One region of the Brevibacillus sp. M2.1A genome, then DNA from elsewhere that is predicted to be linked to it. Evidence: a T-box and tRNA genes for the amino acid it is inferred to sense, from the RefSeq annotation. Region 1 holds a T-box; the other holds one or more tRNA genes.
The links. The T-box of region 1 lies ahead of ileS (isoleucine--tRNA ligase). A T-box ahead of a tRNA ligase gene usually reads a tRNA of that ligase, here a tRNA-Ile.

Region 1 (6,870 bases):
TTTCTTCTTGGAATATTTTAGCCACGAATTGGTGTACAAGCTGCAGAACAGACTTGTTTTTCTCTCATCGCAAGGAAGCCGGAATACAAGGAACTACCGGGCGCATGGCTTCTTATATCGGCTGGAAGGAAAACCTATAGAAGAAAGGGAAGGGTTCGTTATGACCAAGGAACAAGAATTGTTAAAAGAACGACTGCAATCCATCGAGGCAAGAATTCAGGCTGCTTGCGATCGGGCGAACCGCAAACGTGAGGAAGTAAAAATTATTGCCGTGACCAAGTATGTCGACGCAGATGCCATTGGGGACTTGCTCGCTGTAGGCGTTGAGAATATCGGGGAAAATCGCGTGCAGGATGCCCTGCCGAAGCACGAGCTACACGGCGATAAAGGGATCTGGCATTTTATCGGGCACCTCCAGACGAATAAGGCAAAAGAAGTCGTAGGAAGATTCCCGTACATCCATTCTCTGGACAGACTTTCTTTGGCACAGGAGCTAAATCGACGCGGTGAAGCGCTGGATCATGTCGTAAAATGCTTTTTACAGATCAATATATCCGGTGAAGAGACAAAATTTGGGCTTAGTCCCAATGACGTATTGGCTTTTTTGCGCGAAACCAGTAATATGAAACATATAAGTATCGTTGGATTAATGACGATGGCGCCTGTTGTCGAAAATCAAGAGGAAGCCAGACAGGTGTTCCGTGGCCTCTATGAGTGGAAGCAACGGATTAACGAGATGGCATTCCCGCACGCACAGGTGGAAGAGCTGTCTATGGGCATGTCTAGTGATTTTGAAGTGGCCATTGAAGAGGGAGCTACATATATTCGTTTAGGATCGGTATTGGTCAAGCCGGAGTAAAGGAAAGCAGACCAAACCACGGAGTAAGAGAGGAGGAAGAGTATGGGTGTTATGAATAAATTGATGGGGTTTCTGGGGTTAGAAAACGAGGAATACATCGAAGAGACAACAACAGTGGAAGAGGAAAGAGAAGAGCAAGAGTCCTCGCACAAACGCCAGCCAGCAATCGGCCGAACTAACAACGTGGTACCGTTTCAAGCACGGGAAAAGGAGGGAATCCGTTTGATTCTCTGTGAACCCCGTCATTACAGTGACGCACAGGATATCGCCGATAACCTGCGTCATCGTAGACCGGTTGTGGTCAACCTCCATCGCGTGGAAAAAGACCAAGCCAAGAGAATTATCGACTTTTTGAGCGGGACGGTCTACGCATTAAACGGCGATATCCAAAAGGTCGGAGACACGATCTTCGTGTGCACGCCCGATCATGTAGATATTCAGGGTACGATCTCCAGTGTGTTGGAAGAGTAGCCAATTAAGACGAATGTAAAAGGGTGAGCCAATGACTGCTGTCATTTCGATTTTAAATTTTGCCTTTACGGTATATCAATACATGATTATTGCTTACATTTTGATGTCATGGGTTCCTCAAATGAGGGGTACAGGCATCGGTCAGTTACTGGAAAGACTGGTTGAGCCTTATTTGGCGCCATTCCGCCGGTTTATCCCACCGCTCGGCTTCATCGACATCTCCCCGATTGTCGCATTGATTGCACTGCGTTTTGCCCAATCTGGCCTGTACGCCATTTTGCAACAAATCATGTTCTAGGCGAGTGAAACGATGAGCATATTTGACCATTTTTCAAAAGAAGAACGTCCCTTTGTTGAACGGGCGCTGGAAATGCTGACGCAAGTAGAGCGGAAGCAGGCCATGCGCCTTACTGATTTTGTAGACCCTAGGCAGTTGATGATTTTTCAGAGTCTATCCTCACAAGTAAGGGATGTGAAGGTTTCTCCTTATGGAGGCTACGAGGGTGCCGAGCGAGTTCGTATTATCATCCATCCGGAGTATATCCCTGTAGAGCCTGATGACTATCGCATTACCTTATTGGCAATCAAGGCTGATCAGCGCTTTCATGTGCTGGAGCATCGAGATGTGATGGGGGCCATGCTGGGTGTCGGGATGAAGCGGGAGAAATTCGGTGATATGCTGACAGATTCAGCTGGCAGCTATGCAATTGTAGCAGAAGAAGTTGCTGATTTTGTCTGTGCGCAGGTGACGCAAATTCACCGGACTTCTGTTCAGTTTGAACGGGTAGAATGGGAGGACTTTACACCTCCTGCTCCCAAGTTTGTTGAAAAAACGATCACCGTACCATCACCGCGAATTGACGCGGTCATCGGAGAAGTACACAATATGTCTCGCGCAAAAGCACTTGTGCCCATTCGAGCGGGAAAAGTAAAAATCAACTGGAAAGTAATCGAGGACCCATCGTATCAACTCCAGATGGGGGATATGGTATCACTTGCAGGATATGGTCGGTTCAAAATTCTTGAGGTAGCAGGTCCAACACGCAGCGGAAGACTCCGCATGATTGTCGGACTGGTTACATAAGATGGACCAAGGCGCAAAAAAATGTAAAATACGGCAGGAAACACTGCTATTCCTGTCGAAATAATTGAAGACGAATTATCGGGAAAAGTGGGGGGTTCATGTGCCATTAACGCCGTTAGATATACACAATAAGGAATTCAGCACAGGCTTTCGTGGGTATAATATTGACGAAGTGAACGAATTTCTCGATCAGGTGATCAAAGATTTTGAGCTCTTGATAAAAGAGAAAAAAGAACAGGAAGAGCGCGTAGCTATTCTGAATGAGCGCGTAGATTACTATAAGAGTTTGGAAGAAAATTTGAGCAAGTCGATTTTGGTGGCGCAGGAGACAGCGGAGGATGTGAAGTCGAATGCCCGCAAGGAAGCGCAGCTCATCTTAAAAGAAGCCGAGAAAAATGCAGACCGAATCGTCAACGAAGCATTGGCGAAGTCGCGCAAAATCGCAATCGAAATCGAAGAATTAAAAAAACGTGCTTCGGTTTACCGTATGCGCTTTCGTACGCTTTTGGAAGCGCAGTTGGAAATGCTGGAAAATGGCGACTGGGACAGCATTGAACAGCCACAAGTTGATTCCCCTGTAACAGTTGAATAAATCATTGACGTTCGAGCAATGATGGTATTATAATGAAAGACAACTTTTTCGAAATAAAGCACTTATAGAAGTTGAACACACTTAAACAAATCATAGACGATGAACGGGAAGAGTACGTGAGCCAGCACTGCCTAGAGAGTCGGGAAAAGGTGAAAACCCGGCCAGTTGCTTTCGCAGAAAATCACCCGGGAGTTCAATATCCGAAAACCGAGAACCTTGATGGTTGCACAGGTGAGTAAGTGAGCGCGTCATTCCCGTTACGAATGAGTGAAGTGGAACGAATCCGATGCAGGCTTTTTTGTCGTACGGGTTTGTTCAATCAGGGTGGTACCACGGGAGCTTTCTCTCGTCCCTTTATGGGATGAGTGAAGGCTTTTATTTATTTAAGGAGTGAATCAGGCCATGGATTACAGCAAAACCTTAGCGCTACCAAAAACAGATTTCCCCATGCGCGGAAATTTGCCAAGCCGCGAGCCACAGATGCAAGCGGTATGGGAAGAGCAAAATATTTACCAACAAGTGTTGGATCGTACAAAAGACCGCCCGTCTTTTGTCTTGCATGATGGCCCTCCATATGCGAATGGAGACATCCATATCGGTCACGCACTGAACAAAATCCTCAAGGATTTCATCGTTCGTTACAAATCCATGGCAGGCTTTTACGCGCCGTACATCCCAGGCTGGGATACACATGGTTTGCCGATTGAGCAAGCGATTATCAATGCACAAGGGCTGGATCGTCGCAGCATCGAAGTGAACGATTTCCGCCAACGCTGTGAAGAGTATGCTTGGTCCTATATCGACAAGCAACGTGACCAATTCAAGCGTCTGGGCGTTCGTGGAGATTGGGAAAACCCTTATGTAACACTCCTGCCTGAGTATGAAGCCAACCAAATTCGCGTATTCGGCGAAATGGCGAAAAAGGGCTATATTTACAAAGGTCTGCGCTGCGTGTACTGGTCTCCGTCTTCTGAGACGGCTCTGGCTGATGCAGAAATCGAATACAAAGACAAGCGCTCTCCTTCTATTTACGTCAGCTTCCAGGTAGCAGATGGAAAAGGCAAGCTGGACACAGAAACAGGCGTTGTTATCTGGACAACGACTCCTTGGACATTGCCAGCAAACCTCGCGATCAGCCTGCACCCTGAGCTCGAGTACAACGTCGTGAAGGTGGATGACCGCAAGTTCCTGGTAGCCAACGGTCTGATTGAAGCTGCGAGCAAAGAAATTGGCTGGGAAGGCGTAGAGATTCTCTCGAGCTTTAAAGGTCAAGATCTGGAAGGCGTAGAGACTCAGCATCCGTTCTACGATCGCAAGTCTCCGCTCATCCTTGGCGAGCATGTCACCTTGGATGCAGGTACTGGTTGCGTTCATACTGCTCCGGGACACGGCGAAGATGACTTTAACGTTGGTCAAAAATACAATTTGGGTGTCCTTTGCCCGGTAGATCACGAAGGTAAAATGACCATTGAAGCACCAGGCTTTGAAGGTCTGTTCTATGAAGATGCCAACAAAGTGATTACGGAAAAGCTGAAAGAAAATGGAGCACTCTTGAAGCTCAATTTCTTCACGCACTCCTACCCACATGACTGGCGTACGAAAAAACCGGTTATTTATCGCGCGACAGAGCAATGGTTCGCATCTATTGACGGATTCCGTGAGCAAATGCTCGAAGCGATTAAAAATGTAAAATGGATTCCTCATTGGGGAGAAACTCGTCTGGCTAACATGATTGCGGATCGTGGAGACTGGTGCATTTCCCGTCAGCGTGTATGGGGTGTACCGATCCCAATCTTCTATTGCAAATCGTGTAACGAACCGATCATTAACGATACGACGATCAACCATGTTGCTGATCTGTTCCGCAAAGAAGGATCGAAAGTATGGTTCTCCCGTGAAGCGAATGAGCTGGTTCCAGAAGGGCTTTCTTGCACCAAATGCGATTGCAAGGATTTCCGCAAAGAAACGGATATTATGGACGTTTGGTTCGACTCCGGCTCCAGCCATCAGGCTGTTTTGCGCGAAAGAGGGATTGCTTGGCCAGCGGATATGTATCTGGAAGGCTCTGACCAGTATCGTGGCTGGTTCAACTCTTCTCTCTCGACGGGGGTTGCCGTATATGGCACAGCTCCTTACAAATCTGTCCTGAGCCACGGTTTTGCATTGGATGGGGAAGGACGCAAAATGTCCAAATCCCTTGGTAACGTCATCGTGCCACAACAAGTTATTGACAAGATGGGCGCAGATATCTTGCGTCTGTGGGTAGCTTCTGTTGATTATCAGGCTGATGTGCGCATTTCCGATGCGATTCTCAATCAGATCGCTGAGGTGTACCGCAAAATCCGCAATACGTTCCGCTTTCTGTTGGGTAATTTGGATGGATTTAATCCAGCAACAGACCGCGTAGCGTACGAAGAGCTGGGTGAGCTGGACCGTTATGTTCTGGCGAAAGCGGCAAAAGTCGCGAAGCGCGCACGCAAAGCGTATGATGAATATCAGTTCCATACTGTATTCCATGCCGTTCACAACTTCTGCGTTATTGATTTGTCCGCATTCTATCTGGACATTTGCAAGGATCGCCTGTATGTAGAAGCACCTGACAGTCTGAAGCGCCGCGCTGCACAGACAGTAATGTACGATTGCTTGCTCAGTCTGGTGAAGCTGGTTGCTCCACTGTTGCCGCATACAGCTGATGAGGTGTGGGCGTTCATTCCAGGAGTGGAAGAGAAGAGTGTGCAATTGACGGATATGCCAGAAGGCGACGAGCAACATCTCAGCTTTGCAGCAGAAGCAGAGAGCAAATGGGATGCTTTCCTGGCGATCCGAGACGAGGTTCTCAAAGCCATGGAAGAAGCGCGCCGTAACAAGGTGTTCGGTAACTCTGTTGATGCGAAGCTGGCTCTGTACCCACAAACGGAAGAAGTTGCGAAAACATTGGCAGCAATGGACGATCTGGCTGACCTGTTCATCGTCGCTCACGTGGATGTATACAGCGCTTCTGCTCCGGCAGAGGCAGTACAACTCGAAGGAATTGCTGCTTTGGTCTCTGCCGCAGACGGTGGAAAATGCGAGCGTTGCCGCGTAGTAAAACCAGATGTTGGCACTCGCGAGTCGCACGCTTCACTCTGCGTACGTTGTGCTGATATCGTAGAACAACACTACGCACATGTAACAGAATAAACACGTTGATCAACCTGTCATTCCCTTAGGGGGTGGCAGGTTTTTTGCTGGTCATATTTCCTTCGGGACCAAGACATACTACCTGTTGAGGAAACCAAACAAAGGTGGTGTACAGCGTGGACCAAAAGATGGTGGCCAGCTTCCGGGAAAAGCTGCTGGAACAGAAAAAAGAACTGGAAGACCGCGTACAGGACCATTATGGCATGAGAGAACCGATGACAACCTCTTTGCAGGAGTTTGCCATGTACGATAATCATCCGGCAGATATCGGCAGTGAGATGTTTGAACGGGAAAAAGATTTGGCTCTTGATAGTCTCGATCGTGAGACATTAAAAGAGATTGATCAGGCGCTACTGCGTATGGAGGAAGGCACCTACGGCCTCTGTACGGTCTGTGGAGAGCAAATACCTGTGGAGCGACTGGAAGCATTGCCTCAGGCACAAACGTGCAAGGAGCACGCACCAGCGCCGATAATCAATGAGTCGCGTCCGATTGAAGAGGAGTTTTTGCAGCCACCCTTCGGACGAACGTCTTTGGATGAAAAAGAAGGACAGAACGGATTCGACGGTGAGGATGCTTGGCAAATTGTCGAGGCATGGGGGACATCCAGCACTCCTTTTTCGTACCAGGAACCTGACAAGACAGATTACGAAGAAATGTATATCGAGAGCAATGAGCCGGATG
Region 2 (6,870 bases), 3.9 Mb from region 1:
CAGCAAGCGATTCTGATGTGTCTATTGAAGTTCAGATCCCGATGGAAGAAGCCGGAGAATGGGGAGTTACCGTACATCAACCTGGTAGCATTGTGTTGACTGCACGTATTTTCAGCGAAATCGTGCGCAAACTGCCAAGCAATGAAATCGATATTCAAGTGGATGATCGTCTCGTAACCAAAATTCGTTCCGGACAAGCTGAGTTCACCATTAACGGAATGGATGCCAACGAATATCCACAGCTGCCGCATCTGGAAGAAGATAAAGTCTTCAGTGTTCCCTGTGATTTACTGAAGGCAATGATTCGTCAGACTGTTTTTGGTGTTTCCACTTCCGAGATGCGTCCGATCTTGACCGGTTTAATGTGGTCGCTTGATCAAGGCAAATTGCGTTTTGTGGCAACAGACAGCCATCGCTTGGCTAGTCGTACCGCAATGGTCGAATGCCCAGAGGATCTTTCTTTCCACAACGTGGTTGTTCCGGGTAAAAGCTGCAATGAATTGGTAAAAATATTAGATGACGACCAAAATCTCGCAGATATCGTTGTTGCGGACAATCAAATCCTGGTGAAGTCCAAGCATATCCTGTTCTATTCCCGTCTCTTGGAAGGAACCTATCCGGACACGACCAGAATTATTCCACAAGGAAGCAAAACGGAGATCACCGTTAGCACCAAGGAGTTTTTGCAATCCATCGAGCGCGCTTCCTTGCTGAGCCGCGAAGGCAAATCGAACGTAGTCAAGCTCGTTACGATGCCTGATGGAACCGTCGAAATTACGTCCAATGCACCTGAGATCGGGAAAGTAACGGACATTTTGATGCCAAAAGCAATGAATGGCGAAGAATTGAAAATTTCCTTCAACGCCAAATACATGATCGATGCGCTGCGTGCAATCGATAGCGCAGAAATCAAAGCGAGCTTTAGCGGCCCGATGAGTCCATTTGTGATTCGTCCGACCGATCATGACTGGATGCTCCATTTGATTTTGCCGGTTCGTACGTACTAAAATGTTTTTACGTAAAAGAAAGGAGCCAAGCCATGCGTGAGGTTTCCATAAGCACAGACTATATTGCTCTCGGCCAATTTTTGAAGCTGGCTGAAATCATTGACACGGGGGGAATGGCCAAAGCTTTTTTGGCTGAGGTTCCGATCCAGATTAATGGAGAGCTGGACAACAGACGTGGACGCAAGCTATATCCTGGCGATGAAGTGGCGATTGAAGGCTATGGTCGCTATCAAGTGGTACGCCCCTGAGAGGAGAGCGTGATTCTTGTTTCTCAAGAACCTGTCGCTAACCAATTATCGCAACTACGAAACGATGTCCCTGTCGTTTGACGGTCCCATCCAGTTGTTTATTGGCAACAACGCTCAAGGGAAAACGAATGCTCTCGAATCGATCTATGTTTTGGCACTCGCCAAATCCCACCGAACGCCCCGCGACAAGGAGCTAATTTCCTGGGATGCCGATTATGCCACGATCCGTAGCGATGTTCTTCGTCGCTACGGTTCTGTTCGTTTAGAGCTGCAGTTGACAACCAAGGGAAAGCGGGCCAAAATCAACGGAATGGAACAGCAGAAGCTGAGCGCCTATGTGGGGGCATTGAATGTCGTCATGTTTGCACCCGAGGATCTTTCCATTGTCAAAGGCGCACCTGCCCAGCGCAGACGCTTCATCGATATGGAAATCGGTCAAGTTTCACCTACGTATCTTTATTATTTGAGCAATTACAACAAAGTGCTGGCCCAGCGAAATCAGCTTTTAAAGGATTTGGCCATGAAAAAAAGTAACTCGCTGGAAATGCTGGCAATTTGGAATACCCAATTAGCCGATTTAGCGGTAAAATTGTTACGGAAGCGTTTTGAGTTCATTCGGAAGTTGGAGACGTGGGCACAGGAAATCCACACTGGCATTACCGATGGCAGGGAAAGACTTTCTTTGCATTACGTTAACTCATCGCCCGTTACAGAAGAGATGACGATAGATCAAGCTGTAGATAAAATGCTTGCTGCCTACGAAGAGGTTCGCGACCGGGAAATCATGCGGGGGAACACCCTTATTGGGCCACACCGTGATGATTTTTCACTTAAAGTGAACAACATGGATGTGCAAACGTATGGTTCCCAGGGACAGCAACGCACCAGTGCGCTGTCCATTAAATTGGCCGAAATTGAGCTGATTAAAGAAGAAGTGGGAGAATACCCCGTTCTGTTGTTGGATGATGTCTTGTCAGAGTTGGATGAACATCGGCAAACATTGCTGCTCGAAACCATTCAGGATCGAGTACAGACGTTTGTAAGTACCACAGGTGTGGAAGGCTTAAAGCATCAGGTTCTCCAGCAAGCCTCTCGTTTTTACGTGAGGGAAGGGAAAATCTCCGGAGAAAGGTAGGGGGTACAGGGATGTTTATTCACATTGGTGGAGATACTGTGGTGAGCACGAAGGAAGTTATTTCCATCCTCGATCATCAGACTGTGAAATCCTCAAAAATCAATAAAGCGTTCTTACTTGAAAAAAGTAAAACAGTTGTTGACCATAGTGAGGAAGAAACGAAGTCTTATGTAATCACCCAGAGCGCCATTTACTGTTCACCTATTTCTTCTCTGACGCTGAAGCGACGCGCTCAGTTCGTGGACAGCTTGGATCAGTTTCCCTTTGTACAAGCTGAAGTGGAGGAGTTGACAGAGTAGTGGATCAAGTGACGACGAAAGATACAAACTACGATGCGAGTCAGATTCAGGTACTGGAAGGGTTAGAGGCAGTTCGGAAACGTCCCGGCATGTACATCGGGTCGACCAGCAGCCGAGGTTTGCATCACCTGGTATGGGAGATTGTCGACAATGCCATTGACGAGGCGCTGGCCGGTTATTGCGACGAGATCTTGGTGGTCATTCATCCAGACAACTCCGTATCTGTAACCGATAACGGTCGAGGAATCCCGACTGGCATTCATGAAAAGACCGGGAAATCCACTGTTGAAACCGTTTTGACTGTATTGCACGCCGGTGGTAAATTCGGCGGTGGCGGATACAAAGTGTCCGGTGGTCTTCACGGGGTCGGTAGCTCGGTAGTGAACGCGCTATCCGAATGGATGGAAGTCGAGGTTAAACAAAATAACCAGATATACTACATGCGCTTTACAGTAGGTGCACCGGATGCCGATCTTGCTGTCGTAGGCGAGACCGATGAAACGGGAACAAAAGTAACCTTCAAGCCCGACCCGACTATTTTTACCGAAACAACTGTATTTGAGTACGAGATTTTGCAAAAACGTATTCGCGAGCTGGCGTTCCTGAACAAAGGATTGCGCATTACGCTGAAGGATACACGCCCAGATCAGCAGAAGGAAGAGTCCTTCCACTACGAGGGCGGTATCATCCAGTTCGTAGAATACTTGAATAAAAACCGGGAAGCCCTGCATGATGATGTGATTTATTGCGAAGGGGAAAAAGAAGGTCTTGTCGTGGAGGTTGCCCTTCAGTACAACGACAGCTATGTGAGCAACATCTACTCTTTTGCCAATAACATCAATACGCATGAGGGTGGTACTCACGAAACCGGATTTAAAACGGCTCTTACGCGTGTTATCAACGACTACAGCCGCAAGTTTAACTTCCTGAAGGAAAAGGATCCGAATCTTTCCGGGGACGATGTGCGTGAAGGTATTACCGCGATTATCTCCGTAAAAATTCAAGAGCCTCAGTTTGAAGGACAAACAAAAACGAAGCTGGGCAACTCGGAAGCGCGCAGCATTACCGAGTCTGTCTTTGGTGACCGTTTTAACACCTTTATGGAAGAAAATCCGGGTGTAGCCAAAAAAGTTGTGGAAAAAGCGCTCATGGCATCTCGTGCCCGTGAGGCAGCTCGAAAAGCACGTGAAATGACTCGTCGCAAGAGTGCCCTGGAAGTAAGTGCTTTGCCGGGTAAACTGGCGGACTGCTCTTCCAAGGACGCATCCGAATCTGAACTGTTCATTGTAGAGGGTGACTCTGCGGGCGGTTCTGCAAAGATGGGACGCGATCGTCATTTCCAAGCCATTCTTCCTCTTCGCGGGAAGGTATTGAACGTAGAAAAAGCACGTTTGGACAAAATTCTCGGCAACAACGAGATCCGTGCTATTATTACGGCTTTGGGAACAGGTGTCGGTGAAGACTTTGATATTTCAAAGGCACGTTACCATAAAGTCGTCATTATGACGGACGCCGACGTCGACGGATCGCATATCCGTACGCTTCTGCTGACGTTCTTCTTCCGTTACATGAAACAGTTGATCGAAGCGGGGTATATTTATATTGCGCAGCCGCCTCTTTACAGCATCAAGCAAGGGAAGACGCTGCACTATGCTTATACCGACAAGCAGCGTGATGAGGTTCTCGCTACCTTAAAGGCACAACCGAAGCCAAACGTCCAACGCTATAAAGGACTAGGTGAGATGAACGCGGATCAATTGTGGGAGACTACAATGGACCCAGAAGTTCGTACGTTGCTTCAGGTAGATCTCCAGGATGCTATGGATGCCGATATGGTGTTTGAGACACTGATGGGTGACGAAGTAGAGCCTCGCAGGGAGTTTATTGAACAATACGCAGCAAATGTACGCGATCTTGATATTTAATTGCGACGAAGAAAAGCTTGTCCTTTACCGGGCAAGCTTTTTTCTTAATGAAAATTTAAAAACACATTTGAAATATATGATGAACTGACTTATAATAGATTGTGCTTTTGTTAAACTCGTCTTTCACAAAAAAGTTCACCCACGCAATAAAAAAATATCAAATTTTCTATTGCAATGAACTTAAAAGTGTGATAGATTAAAGTTCCGGAAGTAATTACGGGCCTATAGCTCAGTTGGTTAGAGCGCACGCCTGATAAGCGTGAGGTCGGCTGTTCGAGTCAGCCTAGGCCCACCACTACTTACATAGCTGACATGGCAACTGTGTCACGAAAGCATTAGAATGGGGCTGTAGCTCAGTTGGGAGAGCGCCTGCCTTGCAAGCAGGAGGTCATCGGTTCGATCCCGTTCAGCTCCACCATTCTAAAACATCATCATTCCTCGGTAGCTCAGTTGGTAGAGCAATCGGCTGTTAACCGATCGGTCGGCGGTTCGAGTCCGTCCCGAGGAGCCATTCAAATGGCCCGTTGGTGAAGCGGTTTAACACAGCAGCCTTTCACGCTGTCATTCAGGGGTTCGAATCCCCTACGGGTCACCTAGCAAAACGCCCTGATAATAAGGGGTCCCAACAAAGTACTCGGAATATGCTTCAAAGCATTAACGTCACTTTGTTGGGAATAGCGGAGGCTTAGCTCAGCTGGGAGAGCATCTGCCTTACAAGCAGAGGGTCGGCGGTTCGATCCCGTCAGCCTCCACCACTTTTAATAACTGAATGTTTTACATGGAGCTGTGGTGAAGTTGGAGTTCACGCCGGTCTGTCACACCGGAGGTCGCGGGTTCGAGTCCCGTCAGCTCCGCCATTTTTCTCAAGCGATGGCGAAACAATTACGCTTGAGGCTCGGTAGCTCAGTCGGTAGAGCAGAGGACTGAAAATCCTCGTGTCGGCGGTTCGATTCCGTCCCGAGCCACCATTTATACCAAACACGCCGGTATAGCTCAATTGGTAGAGCACCTGACTTGTAATCAGGGGGTTGTGGGTTCAAGTCCTATTGCCGGCACCACTTTTTCTTTGAAAGCTGAATAAGGTTTACTTTTGAAGGACAAGCTTGGGGAGATAGTGAAGTGGCTAAACACGGCAGACTGTAAATCTGCTCCCTCCGGGTTCGGCGGTTCGAATCCGTCTCTCCCCACCATCTTTACTTCATGGCTATTGGGGTATAGCCAAGCGGTAAGGCAACGGACTTTGACTCCGTCATTCCTAGGTTCAAATCCTAGTACCCCAGCCATTTTTCGAGAGCCATTAGCTCAGTTGGTAGAGCATCTGACTTTTAATCAGAGGGTCGAAGGTTCGAGTCCTTCATGGCTCACCAGTTTTTAAAAAGCGAGAGATTGAATTTTATATGCGGTCGTGGCGGAATTGGCAGACGCGCTAGATTCAGGTTCTAGTGGTGGCAACACCGTGGAGGTTCAAGTCCTCTCGACCGCACCAATAAATATGCGGACGTAGCTCAATTGGTAGAGCGTCGCCTTGCCAAGGCGAAGGTCGAGGGTTCGAGACCCTTCGTCCGCTCCATAACATGTGCCCTTAGCTCAGCTGGATAGAGCGTTTGACTACGAATCAAAAGGTCGGGAGTTCGAATCTCTCAGGGCACGCATCTTCATTTTAAAAAGTGAAGAACGATATTCGGGAAGTAGCTCAGCTTGGTAGAGTACTTGGCTTGGGACCAAGGGGTCGCAGGTTCGAATCCTGTCTTCCCGACCATGTTTCAAATGAATATGCCGGTGTGGCGGAATGGCAGACGCGCGCGACTCAAAATCGTGAGGGAAACCGTGGGGGTTCAAGTCCCTTCACCGGCACCATATTCAAGCGGGTGTAGTTCAATGGTAGAACTCCAGCCTTCCAAGCTGGTCGCGTGGGTTCGATTCCCATCACCCGCTCCATATTTTGCGGAGGGATACCGAAGTGGTCATAACGGGGCGGTCTTGAAAACCGTTAGAGTGCAAGCTCACGGGGGTTCGAATCCCTCTCCCTCCGCCACTTCTTTTTATTACGAGATAATCATGGCGGCGTAGCTCAGATGGCTAGAGCGTTCGGTTCATACCCGAAAGGTCGGGGGTTCGATCCCCTCCACCGCTACCATAGGGGCATAGTTTAACGGTAGAACGAAGGTCTCCAAAACCTTTGGTGTGGGTTCGATTCCTACTGCCCCTGCCAAGGAACATTTTTAAAACGCGTACATTATGGCGGTCGTGGCGAAG

Region 2: it has a tRNA-Ile gene. The T-box ahead of ileS (isoleucine--tRNA ligase) is inferred to sense a tRNA for this amino acid. The anticodon was not compared.

The regions. Positions count from the first base shown of each region.
Region 1 covers NZ_JABSUY020000001.1:4,503,495-4,510,364, reverse strand. Annotated here, with positions in the region: gene pgeF (peptidoglycan editing factor PgeF) at 1-140, shown strand, start outside; gene HP567_RS21645 (YggS family pyridoxal phosphate-dependent enzyme) at 161-859, shown strand; gene HP567_RS21640 (cell division protein SepF) at 902-1,330, shown strand; gene HP567_RS21635 (YggT family protein) at 1,362-1,628, shown strand; gene HP567_RS21630 (YlmH family RNA-binding protein) at 1,641-2,414, shown strand; gene HP567_RS21625 (DivIVA domain-containing protein) at 2,515-3,006, shown strand; T-box leader at 3,097-3,363, shown strand; gene ileS (isoleucine--tRNA ligase) at 3,409-6,186, shown strand; gene HP567_RS21615 (TraR/DksA C4-type zinc finger protein) at 6,291-6,870, shown strand, end outside.
Region 2 covers NZ_JABSUY020000001.1:572,991-579,860, forward strand. Annotated here, with positions in the region: gene dnaN (DNA polymerase III subunit beta) at 1-1,007, shown strand, start outside; gene yaaA (S4 domain-containing protein YaaA) at 1,040-1,255, shown strand; gene recF (DNA replication/repair protein RecF) at 1,272-2,390, shown strand; gene remB (extracellular matrix regulator RemB) at 2,402-2,689, shown strand; gene gyrB (DNA topoisomerase (ATP-hydrolyzing) subunit B) at 2,689-4,614, shown strand; tRNA gene HP567_RS02605 (tRNA-Ile) at 4,833-4,909, shown strand; tRNA gene HP567_RS02610 (tRNA-Ala) at 4,957-5,032, shown strand; tRNA gene HP567_RS02615 (tRNA-Asn) at 5,050-5,125, shown strand; tRNA gene HP567_RS02620 (tRNA-Glu) at 5,133-5,206, shown strand; tRNA gene HP567_RS02625 (tRNA-Val) at 5,294-5,369, shown strand; tRNA gene HP567_RS02630 (tRNA-Asp) at 5,395-5,471, shown strand; tRNA gene HP567_RS02635 (tRNA-Phe) at 5,507-5,582, shown strand; tRNA gene HP567_RS02640 (tRNA-Thr) at 5,597-5,672, shown strand; tRNA gene HP567_RS02645 (tRNA-Tyr) at 5,720-5,804, shown strand; tRNA gene HP567_RS02650 (tRNA-Gln) at 5,823-5,897, shown strand; tRNA gene HP567_RS02655 (tRNA-Lys) at 5,906-5,981, shown strand; tRNA gene HP567_RS02660 (tRNA-Leu) at 6,014-6,100, shown strand; tRNA gene HP567_RS02665 (tRNA-Gly) at 6,109-6,184, shown strand; tRNA gene HP567_RS02670 (tRNA-Arg) at 6,191-6,264, shown strand; tRNA gene HP567_RS02675 (tRNA-Pro) at 6,297-6,373, shown strand; tRNA gene HP567_RS02680 (tRNA-Leu) at 6,390-6,471, shown strand; tRNA gene HP567_RS02685 (tRNA-Gly) at 6,479-6,552, shown strand; tRNA gene HP567_RS02690 (tRNA-Ser) at 6,561-6,649, shown strand; tRNA gene HP567_RS02695 (tRNA-Met) at 6,675-6,751, shown strand; tRNA gene HP567_RS02700 (tRNA-Trp) at 6,753-6,826, shown strand; tRNA gene HP567_RS02705 (tRNA-His) at 6,856-6,870, shown strand, end outside.